Linked DNA regions of Saccharopolyspora erythraea. The protein of the gene in region 2 interacts with the protein of the main gene of each other region in a pairwise test. Links are inferred from orthologs where the notes say so. Each region holds a gene or a part of one and is shown on either strand. Other genes may lie near its edges.

Evidence for each region.
Region 1: the proteins of HUO13_RS23630 (region 2) and ileS interact in binary tests that used the Escherichia coli proteins (3 or more experiments, as listed by UniProt). The link is inferred for Saccharopolyspora erythraea from one-to-one orthologs.

The regions. Positions count from the first base shown.
Region 1 is NZ_CP054839.1:1,861,697-1,866,828, reverse strand. What follows is about bases 1,353-5,068. They hold ileS (isoleucine--tRNA ligase), read left to right. Parts: upstream 1,353-1,715; coding sequence 1,716-4,868; downstream 4,869-5,068. Other genes in these bases: HUO13_RS08600 (FitA-like ribbon-helix-helix domain-containing protein), read left to right, coding at 4,953-5,068. Outside these bases: DivIVA-like cell division protein Wag31, read left to right, coding at 1-761; HUO13_RS08610 (hypothetical protein), read left to right, coding at 849-1,328; more of HUO13_RS08600, read left to right, coding at 5,069-5,132. UniProt on the Escherichia coli protein: Catalyzes the attachment of isoleucine to tRNA(Ile). As IleRS can inadvertently accommodate and process structurally similar amino acids such as valine, to avoid such errors it has two additional distinct tRNA(Ile)-dependent editing activities.
Region 2 is NZ_CP054839.1:5,259,008-5,264,680, reverse strand. Bases 2,725-5,673 are described here. They hold HUO13_RS23630 (hydrogenase maturation protease), read left to right. Parts: upstream 2,725-3,912; coding sequence 3,913-4,434; downstream 4,435-5,673. Other genes in these bases: HUO13_RS23620 (nickel-dependent hydrogenase large subunit), read left to right, coding at 5,662-5,673; HUO13_RS23625 (hydrogenase expression protein HypE), read left to right, coding at 4,600-5,640; HUO13_RS23635 (hypothetical protein), read left to right, coding at 3,002-3,916; HUO13_RS23640 (FAD-dependent monooxygenase), read left to right, coding at 2,725-2,869. In the rest of the region: HUO13_RS23645 (MBL fold metallo-hydrolase), read left to right, coding at 239-1,201; more of HUO13_RS23640, read left to right, coding at 1,223-2,724.

The DNA of each region.
Region 1 (5,132 bases), 3.4 Mb from region 2 along the record:
ACAACGAGGACGAGGTTGACGCTTTCCTCGACCTGGTTGAAGCCGAGCTTGCCCGCCTGGTCGAGGAGAACAACGACCTGCGCAGCCAGGTCGAGCAGCTGGAGTCGCAGCTGCAGACCGCGCAGGTCGACCTGGACGACGCCCGCAGCCAGGCGGCGCAGGTCTCCGCGGCACCGGCCCCCGTGGTGGAGGAGCCCCGTCGGCTGGCGCCGGTCCCGGCACCGACCGCTGCTGAGCAGACGTCGCCGGGTGGCGATCATCACGTGCAGGCCGCCAAGGTGCTCGGCCTCGCGCAGGAGATGGCCGACCGCCTGACCGGGGAGGCCAAGGCCGAGGCCGACGGCATGCTGTCGGAGGCCCGGACCAAGTCCGAGCAGCTGCTCTCCGACGCGCGCGCCAAGAGCGACAGCATGGTCAACGAGTCGCGCACCCGCGCGGAGACCATGCTCAACGACGCGCGGACCAGGGCCGAGACCCTGGAGCGGCAGGCCAGGGAGAAGGCCGCCGGGCTGGAGCGCGACGCCCAGCGCAAGCACGCCGAGGTGATGGGCAACATCACGCAGGAGAAGAACGCGCTCGAGAAGAAGATCGACACGCTGCGCACCTTCGAGCGCGAGTACCGCACCAGACTGCAGACCTACCTGGAGTCGCAGCTCCGCGAGCTGCAGGACCGCGGTTCGGCGGCGCCGGCCGAGAGCGGCAGCCGCTCCTCCGGCCAGCAGAGCTACAGCTTCGGGGCGCGTGCCGCCGAGGCGGGCTGACGACGACGGCTGTCGGCGGCGGTGACCTGGGGAGGTATCGCCGCCGGAGGCCGTCCCGGCCGGGCCGTGCAAAGGGCGTGAAGTGACGTGCTGTTGATCGTGCTGCTGCTGGTCCTGGCGGCCGGCGGGGTGCTGGTCGGCGCGGTCGTCGTCGATCGCCCCGAGTGGGCCTGGGCGTCGGTTCTGCTGTGCGTGATGGGCGTGGTGCTGCTGGTCGTGGACCGGGCGCGGCGCCGACGGGAAGCGAGCTCGTCGGCGGTGCGGTGGTCCGGGACCGAGGGTGAGCAGCCCGCGCCTGCCGCGCAGGAGCCCCCCGACGCGGAGGTGGAGCCCGCGGAGGAGGACACCGACGCTGCGGACCTGCTCGTGGTGTCGGAGCTGGAAGCCGAGGTCGTCGTCATCGACGAGCGGCCCCGCTACCACCTCCGGTCCTGCGGGTGGCTCGGCGGCCGCGAGGTGCTCCCGCTGCCCGTGCGGGAGGCGCGCGAGCTCGGCTTCGGGCCCTGCGCGCAGTGCTCGCCGGACGCCACGCTGGCGGACCGGCGGCGTGCGACCGCCTCCGACTGACCGGGAGGTGGCCGAACCACGAGCCGGAGCGGTCGGTTCGGTTGTGCCTGGAGGTCGAGGTCGGCAGCGGGCGCGCAGGTCATCGGCCGAGCTGTGCGGCCCCGGAACAACGGGTGGCGCCCGCGCGCTATCCTGGGCACCTCACTTCCTGGGACGTCGTTCCCCGGAGGTTCAAGCTTCGAACACCACGGCGTTGATCCGGCCATCACCGGGGAGCCTCCGGAAGAACGGGCCCCCGCGGCCTCAGTAGAACCGGACGGGTCCGGCCCGTCACAGCCGGCCAACGAGAGGTCGTCGGCGTCTCCGCGCCGGCGGCAAGCGGGGTGGTACCGCGGCACCTGTGTCGTCCCCGGGTGGACCCGACACACCGCGAGGAGCACATCCGCGATGGCCTATCCCAAGGTTTCGTTCAACGGCACCGACGCCCAGGGCGTCGCCGCGCAGCCGTCGTTCCCCGGGATCGAGCGCCAGGTCCTGGACTACTGGGCCGACGACAAGACCTTCCAGGCCAGCGTGCAGGCCAGGGAGGCGGGCACCAACGGGGCCAACGAGTTCGTCTTCTACGACGGCCCGCCCTTCGCCAACGGCCTGCCGCACTACGGCCACCTGCTCACCGGCTACGTCAAGGACGCCGTGCCGCGCTACCAGACGATGCGCGGCCGCCGGGTGGAGCGCCGGTTCGGCTGGGACTGCCACGGCCTGCCCGCCGAGGTCGAGGCCGAGAAGCAGCTCGGCATCACCTCCAAGTCCGAGATCGAGAGCATGGGCGTGGCGGCGTTCAACGACGCCTGCCGCACGTCGGTCCTGCGCTACACCGCCGACTGGGAGGACTACGTCACCCGCCAGGCCCGGTGGGTCGACTTCGACAACGACTACAAGACGCTCGACCTGGACTACATGGAAAGCGTCATGTGGGCGTTCAAGACCCTGTGGGACAAGGGTCTGGTCTACGAGGGCTTCCGGGTGCTCTGGTACTGCTGGCGCTGCGAGACGCCGCTGTCCAACACCGAGACCCGCATGGACGACGTCTACCGCCAGCGCCAGGACCCGGCGGTCACCGTCGGGCTGCGCCTGAACGCGCCGGGCGAGGTCTACGACGGCGCGCTGGCCCTGGTCTGGACGACGACCCCGTGGACGCTGCCGTCGAACTTCGCCGCCGCCGTGCACCCCGAGGTCGACTACGTGGTGGTGGCGCCCGCCAACAGCGCCGAGCGCTACGTGCTGGCCGAGGCGCGGCTGGGGGCCTACGCGCGGGAGCTGGGCGAGGACGTCGCCGACCACGTGGTCGGGCGGATGAAGGGCGAGGACCTGCTCGGCGTCGGCTACACGCCGCCGTTCGACTTCTTCGCCGGCAACCGCAACGCCCACCAGGTGCTGCCCGGTGACTTCGTCACCACCGACGACGGCACCGGCATAGTGCACATCGCGCCGTTCGGCGAGGACGACAAGACCGTCACCGACGCCGCCGACGTCGAGCTGGCGGTCCCGGTGGACGCGCACGGCAAGTTCACCGCCGAGGCCCCGCCGTATGCGGGCCAGCACATCTTCGACGCCAACAAGCAGATCATCCGCGACCTCAAGGACGCGGGACTGCTGCTGCGCCACGAGACCTACGACCACCCGTACCCGCACTGCTGGCGCTGCGACAACCCGCTGATCCAGCGCCCGGTGTCGTCGTGGTTCGTGGCGGTCAGCCAGTTCAAGGACCGGATGGTCGAGCTGAACCAGCGCATCAACTGGTCGCCCGAGCACATCCGCGACGGCCAGTTCGGCAAGTGGCTGGAGAACGCCCGGGACTGGAACATCTCCCGCAACCGGTACTGGGGCTCGCCGATCCCGGTGTGGGTCTCCGACGACCCGGCCTACCCGCGCACCGACGTCTACGGCTCGCTGGACGAGCTGGAGCGCGACTTCGGCGTGCGGCCCACCGACCTGCACCGGCCGCAGATCGACGAGCTGACCCGGCCCAACCCCGACGACCCGACCGGGAAGTCGACGATGCGCCGGGTGCCCGAGGTGCTCGACTGCTGGTTCGAGTCGGGGTCGATGCCCTACGCCCAGGTGCACTACCCGTTCGAGAACGCCGAGTGGTTCGAGCACCACTACCCGGGCGACTTCATCGTCGAGTACAACGGCCAGACCCGCGGCTGGTTCTACACGCTGCACGTGCTGGCCACCGCGCTGTTCGACCGCCCGGCGTTCTCCAACGTCGTGGCGCACGGCATCGTGCTGGGCCACGACGGCCTGAAGATGTCGAAGTCCAAGCGCAACTACCCCGACGTCAACGAGGTCTTCGACCGCGACGGTTCCGACGCGATGCGCTGGTTCCTGATGTCGAGCCCGATCCTGCGCGGCGGCGACCTGGTCGTCACCGAGCGGGGCATCCGCGACGCGGTGCGCCAGGCCGTGCTGCCGCTGTGGAACTCGTGGTACTTCCTGGCGCTGTACGCCAACGCCGACGGCGTCGAGGGCCGGTCCAGAGTGGACAGCAGGCACGTGCTCGACCGCTACGTGCTGGCCAAGACCCACGAGCTGGTCGGCGACGTGCAGGACGCGATGGACGTCTTCGACCTGGCGGGGGCCTGCGCGACGGTGCGGGAGTTCCTGGAGGTGCTGACCAACTGGTACGTGCGGCGCTCGCGCGACCGGTTCTGGGCAGGCGACCGCGACGCGATCGACACCCTGCACACCGTGCTCGAGGTGACCTGCCGGGTCGTCGCGCCGCTGCTGCCGCTGACCGCGGAGTCGGTCTGGCGGGGGCTCACCGGCGGCCGCTCGGTGCACCTGGCGGACTGGCCGCTCGTCGATGAGCTGCCCGCCGACGCGGCGCTGGTCTCGGCGATGGACCGGGTGCGCCAGGTCTGCTCCTCGGCGCTGGCGCTGCGCAAGTCCAACAAGCTGCGGGTCCGGCTGCCGCTGGCCGAGCTGGTCGTCGCGACGCCGGAGGCGGAGTCGCTGCGGCAGTTCGCCGACCTCATCCGCGACGAGGTGAACGTCAAGTCCGTCGAGCTGACCACCGACGTCGCCGCGCACGGCCGGTTCGAGGTCGCGGTCAACGCGCGGGCGGCCGGTCCGCGGCTGGGCAAGGACGTGCAGACGGTGATCAAGGCGGTCAAGTCCGGTGACTGGACCCGCACGCCCGCAGGCAACGTGGTCGCGGCCGGGATCGAGCTGCGGGAGGGCGAGTTCAGCGAGCGCCTGGTGTCCACCGACACCGGTGCCGCGGCGGCGCTGCCCGGTGGCAGCGGCCTGGTCGTGCTCGACACCGAGGTGACGCCGGAGCTGGCGCTGGAGGGCCTGGCCCGCGACGTGGTCCGGGTCGTGCAGCAGGCGCGGCGCGAGGCGGACTTCGAGGTCTCCGACCGGGTCCGGGTCGTGGTGTCGGCGCCTGCCGAGGTGCTGGAGGCCGTCGAGGCGCACCGCGAGTTCATCGCGGGCGAGACCCTGGCCGAGGCCCTGGAGGCGGGCGGTGCCGAAGGCGGCTTCGCGGGCACCGTCGGCGAGGGCACCGAGATCGCGGTCGCGGTCGCGAAGGTCTGACCTGCGGTTTCCGGGTGGGCTCCGGCGGCGGAGCCCACCCGGACGAGTGTTGCCATGCACACAGGCTGAAGACATACTGGTTGCATGGGAGTGCTTGTCCAGGTCCGGGACGTATCCGAGGACACGCATCGCAAGTTGAAGGCACGAGCCGCGGAGGCCGGGCAGTCGTTGTCCGAGTTCATCCGGCATGAGCTGGACAAGGTCGCTGTGCGCCCGACGCAGGAGGAAGTGCTCAAACGAGTTCGCTCGCGCACACCGGTTCGT
Region 2 (5,673 bases):
CGATCCGGGGCCTGCGATCGGTTCGATGCACCTTTTCGGAGGGAATCTTGGGGACTTGGCGAGTCGAGGGCGGGCTGGATGCTCACGTATCGCGGTGGTGCGGTCGATTGCTGCGGGGGCCGTCGGCTCGGTCTGGGCGAATTCCCGCCGGAGCCCTTCCGTTGTCGCTTTGCTTGGCCTAGTGTGCGGCACCACAACAAACTAGTAAAAGTTTTGATCGATACTGGCGGAGGACTTAATGGCTGCGAAGCCGTTCGCGTCGTCGGGGGACCTGGCCGACAAGGAGCAGACGCTGGAGGTGCTGGCCGACGGCGTGTACGCGCTGACCGCCGAGGGCGATCCGAACGTCGGCGCCGTCGAGGGCGAGGACTTCCTGGTCTGCTTCGAGGCCCTGGCCACGCCCACCGCGGCCCGGGAGTGGCTGGCCAGGCTGCGCGAGCACACCGACAAGCCGGTCAAGTACCTGGTCCTGTCGCACTACCACGCGGTGCGGGTGCTCGGCGCAAGCGCCTTCGACGCCGAGGTCGTCATCGCCCACGACAACACCCGCGCCCTGATCGCCGAACGCGGCAAACAGGACTGGGAATCGGAGTTCGGGCGGATGCCCCGGCTGTTCAAGGAACCGGAGTCCATTCCCGGGCTCACCTGGCCGAGTCTGACGTTCAGCGAGCGGCTGACGATCCCGCTGGGCGGCGACCGGGGCGAGCTGGAGCTGCGCTACTGCGGCCGCGGGCACACCGAGGGCGACCTCGTCGCCTGGCTGCCGCAGCAGCGCATCCTGTTCGCCGGTGACCTGGTCGAGGCCGAGGCCGCGCTCTACACCGGCGACGCCTTCCACCTCGACTGGTCGACGTCCACATTGGACGCAGTGGCTTCGCTGGAGGCCGAGGCCCTGGTCGGCGGGCGGGGCGCGGTCGCCCGCGGCCGGGACCAGGTGCGTGCCGCGATCGAGCAGACCAGGCACTTCCTGCGGGTCATGATCCGCGAGGTCCGCGCGGAGCGGGAGCGCGGCGGCACGCTCAAGGGCGCCTTCGACGCCTGCCACGCCGCGCTGGCCGGCACCTACGGGCGGTGGCCGATCTTCGAGCACTGCCTGCCCTTCGACGTGGCGCGCCTGTGGGACGAACTGTCCGGTGTGGAGCGTCCGGTGATCTGGACCGCCGAGCGCGACCGCGAGGTCTGGGACCGGTTGCAGGGCTGAGCCGCCGCCGATTGGAGTTCGATGAACGCAAGTCAGTCCCGACCGGTGCTGGTGCTGGGCGGCGGTCCCGTCGGGCAGACCACCGCGCTCCTGCTGGCCCGGTGGGCGGTGCCGGTGGTGCTGCTGGACCAGCGCCCGCGGCGCGATCCGGTCGGCTCGAAGGCGATCTGCCAGCAGCGCGACGTCCTCGACGTGTGGGACGCGGTGGGCGCTGGGCGCCGGATCGCGGACGAGGGTGTCACCTGGACCACCGCGCGCACCTTCTACCGCGACCGCGAGCTGTTCGGGTACTCCTTCCAGGAACGGGGCAGTCCGGCTTTCCCGCCGTTCGTCAACATCTCCCAGGCCCGCACCGAGGAGATCCTGGACGAGCGCATCGCGGCCGAACCGCTCATCGACGTCCGGTGGGGCCACCGGGTCACCGGGATCGAGCAGGACGGCGCCGGGGTCCGCCTTCGTTGCGCCACACCGGAGGGAACGGCCACCGTCGAGGGCTGCTGGGCGGTGGCCTGTGCCGGGGCGCGCGGTGATGCCGTGCGGCGGATGCTGGGCGTCGAACTGACCGGGCGGTCGTTCGACGACCGGTTCCTGATCTGCGACATCCGCACCGGCCTGCCGGACTGGGCGGGGGAGCGGCGCTTCTACTTCGACCCTGCCTGGAACCCCGGCAGGCAGGTGCTGATCCACCCCTGCCCGGACTCCACCTTCCGCATCGACTGGCAGGTCCCGGCAGGCTACGACCTCGACGCGGAAGAGGCGGGCGGGGCGCTGGACGAGCGGATCCGCGCGATCATCGGCGACCGCCCGTACGAGATCGTGTGGAAGTCGGTGTACCGGTTCCACTCGCGGCTGGTGGACCGCATGCGGGTCGGCCGGGTCCTGCTGGCCGGCGACTGCGCGCACCTGGTGTCCCCGTTCGGCGCGCGGGGCCTCAACTCCGGGGTGCAGGACGCCGAGAACGCGGCGTGGAAGATCGCCTTCGTCGTGCACGGCTGGGCGGGCGAACGGCTGCTCGACAGCTACCACGACGAACGCCACGCCGCGGCGGTGGAGAACCTGGAGGTCACCGGCACGACGATGCGTTTCCTGGTGCCCGCCGACGAGCAGGAGCGGCAGCGGCGCACCGCGATCCTGGAGCGCGCCGTGCACGACCGCACGGCGTGGGCCGAGGTCGACTCCGGGCGGCTGTCCGAGCCGTTCTGGTACGCCCGCTCGCCGCTGACGACCCCGAGCGCCCACCGCCTGCCCGCGTGCCGCCCGGAACGTGGGACGACACCGCCGCCCGGACCCGGCGTGCTGGTGCCGGACGCGCCGGTGTCGGTCCCGGGCCGGGGCACGACCCGGTTCCGGGAACTCGCGCGGGACGGTGTGCTGCTCCTGGCGGGCAGTGGGGTCGACCAGGCCGAGGTGCGTGCCGCGGCCACCGCGATCGAGGTCCCGGTGCGCTGTCTCGACCTCGCGGCGATCGACCGCGCCGGCGCGCTCGCGGAGGCACTGTCGGCCGGGACCAGCGAGGTGTGGGTGATCAGGCCGGACGCCCATGTCGCGGCCGTGCTGACGCACCCGGACCGCACCGACGTGCTTTCCGCCCTGCGCAGGCTTCTGGCCGAGCAGCCGACTCCGCCTGGCCCGAGCGCGGAGGGAGTGTCGCTGTCCGCACCGAGGTGAGGCTCCGGCCCGGTCTCGTCTCCGTCACCCGTAGGCGAGACCGGGCCGAGCGCAGTCGACACCCTGGTTGCGGGTGCAGGAGGCGGGACGGACACTGCGGAAGCCGTTGCGGCCGACGACCGGGGGAAACGCATGGGTCTGGACAACGCTCGTGCCGTTGCCGATGCCGTCCTGCTCGAGGGCTACCTGCTCTACCCGTACCGCGCCTCGGCGTTGAAGAACCGCATGCGCTGGCAGTTCGGGGTGCTGGCGCCGAACCCGGCAGGCGTGGGCGAGCCCTCCCACGCGCGGACCGAATGCCTGGTCGAGCCGGCGGCGGAGCCGGTGCTCGACATCCGGGTGCGCTTCCTGCACCTGCGCAGGCACGCGACCACACCTTCGTGGGACGAGGGCGTGGTGCGTGAGATCCCCGTGGCGGCCAGCATCCGCGACGACGGTACCCACGAGTTCCCCTGGGAGATCGGCGAAAGCGGTGAAACCGGCGAGGACGAGCGCACGTGCCCGCTCGCCGGAGTCGTCCGCCTCGAGGTACGCGGCGTCGAGGACGTCCCCGAGCTTCGCAAGGTCGCCGTCACAGTGGAGAACCGCACGCCGTGGACACCGCGACCGGGCGACGGCCGCGACGAGATGCTCCGCCGCGCCATGGTGTCGGCCCACACCATGCTGGCCATTCAGGACGGCGGCTTCCTCTCGCTGCTCGACCCGCCGCAACGCGCCCGCGCGGCGGCGAAGTCCTGCCGCAACGAGCACACCTGGCCGGTGCTGGTGGGCGAGCCGGGCTCGAACGACGTCGTGCTGTCGGCGCCGATCATCCTCTACGACCACCCGGCGGTGTCGGCGCAGAGCCCCGGGGACCTGTTCGACGCCACCGAGATCGACGAGATCCTCACGCTGCGCACCATGACCCTGACCGACGCCGAGAAGCAGGAGGTCAGGGAGACCGACCCGCGCGCGGCCGAGCTCATCGAACGCACCGATGGCCTGCCGCCCGAGGTGCTCGAACGCCTGCACGGCACGGTGCGCTTCCCGCAGCGGGAGGGGCGATGAGCGGCAGGGTCCTCGTCGCGGGGATCGGAAACGTGTTCCTGGGAGACGACGGCTTCGGGGTGGAGGTCGTGGGCCGCCTGCTGGATGAGGAGCACCCCGAAGGCGTGCGGGTCGCCGACTTCGGCGTCCGGGGCGTCCACCTCGCGTACGAGCTGATGAACGGATACGACGCCGTGGTGCTCGTCGACGCGGTGCCCCTGCCGGAGGAGCCGGGAACCGTCCAGGTCATCGAGGCCGACCTGGACGCGGTCGAGCCGGCGGCCCCCGGCGCGGCCGCCCCGGTGATGGACGCCCACGGCATGACGCCCGACGCGGTGTTCGGCCTGTTCAGGGCTCTCGGCGGCAGCGTCGGCAGAGCACTGGTGGTGGGGTGCCGGCCACTGGACTGCGCGGAGCGGATGGGCCTGTCCGCGCCGGTCGCAGCAGCCGTCGACCGGGCGGCCGGCCTCGTGCGCGAACTGGTCGGCGAGCTGATCGCCGCGCCGCGGACCGAACCCGGTTTCGAACCGGGCCGCTGAGCCGCGGGACTGTCGCAAGGGGACGATCACGCCGTCCACAACGGACGGAAGATCCCGCTGCGGGACCCAGCCGCCGCCTCTACCTTGGGAATCCGGACCCGCCGCAGCTCGGCGGTCCCCGCACCGCACGGGAGGCGGGGCCAGGCGACCAGGGGGAGGTGGCCGATGAGCTCGACGCCCACGGCCTTCGACGAGGTCCACATCCTGTGGACCTCCGAGGGGATGAGCTGTGACGGCGACACGGTGTCGGTGACCAACGCGACGCTGCCCAGCATCGAGGACGTTGTGCTCGGCACGGTGCCGGGGCTGCCGAAGGTGCACCTGCACAACAAGGTGCTGGCCTACGAGACCGGCTCGGACTTCATGGCGGCCTTCCACCAGGCCGCCCGCGGCGAGCTGGAGCCGTTCATCCTCGTCGTCGAGGGTTCCATCCCCAACGAGAACATCAACCCCGGGGGCTACTGGACCTCGATGGGCAACGACCCGGACACCGGCGAGCCGATCACCCTCAACCAGTGGATCGACCGCCTGGCGCCGAAGGCGTGGGCGGTCGTGGCCATCGGCACCTGCGCCACCTTCGGCGGCATCCACGCGATGGCGGGCAACCCGACCGGCTGCATGGGGCTGGCCGACTATCTCGGCCCGGACTTCCGCACCGCGGGCGGGCTGCCGATCGTCAACGTCCCGGGATGCCCCGTGCAGCCGGACAACTTCATGGAAACCCTGCTGTGGGTGCTGCACCAGGCCGCGGGGCTGGCGCCGACCATCCCGCTCGACGAGCAGCTGCGGCCGACGTGGCTGTTCGGCAAGACGGTGCACGAGGGCTGCGACCGCGCCGCCTACTACGAGCAGGCCGACTTCGCCAGGGACTACAACTCGCCGAAGTGCCTGGTGAAGGTCGGGTGCTGGGGCCCGGTGGTCAACTGCAACGTCACCAAGCGCGGCTGGATGGACGGCATCGGCGGCTGCCCCAACGTCGGCGGCATCTGCATCGCCTGCACCATGCCGGGCTTCCCGGACAAGTTCATGCCGTTCATGGACGAACCGCCGGGCGGCACCCTGTCGGCCGGACTGCTGCGGGCCTACGGCCCGTTCATCCGGATGATGCGCGGCTTCACCAACCGCAACGCCGACCGGGAACCGAAGTGGCGCCACAACGGCCACGAGCTCACCACCGGCTACCAGCCGCGGTGGCCGAACCGATAGCCCCCGAGGGAGAACGCACACATGGCCACTCAG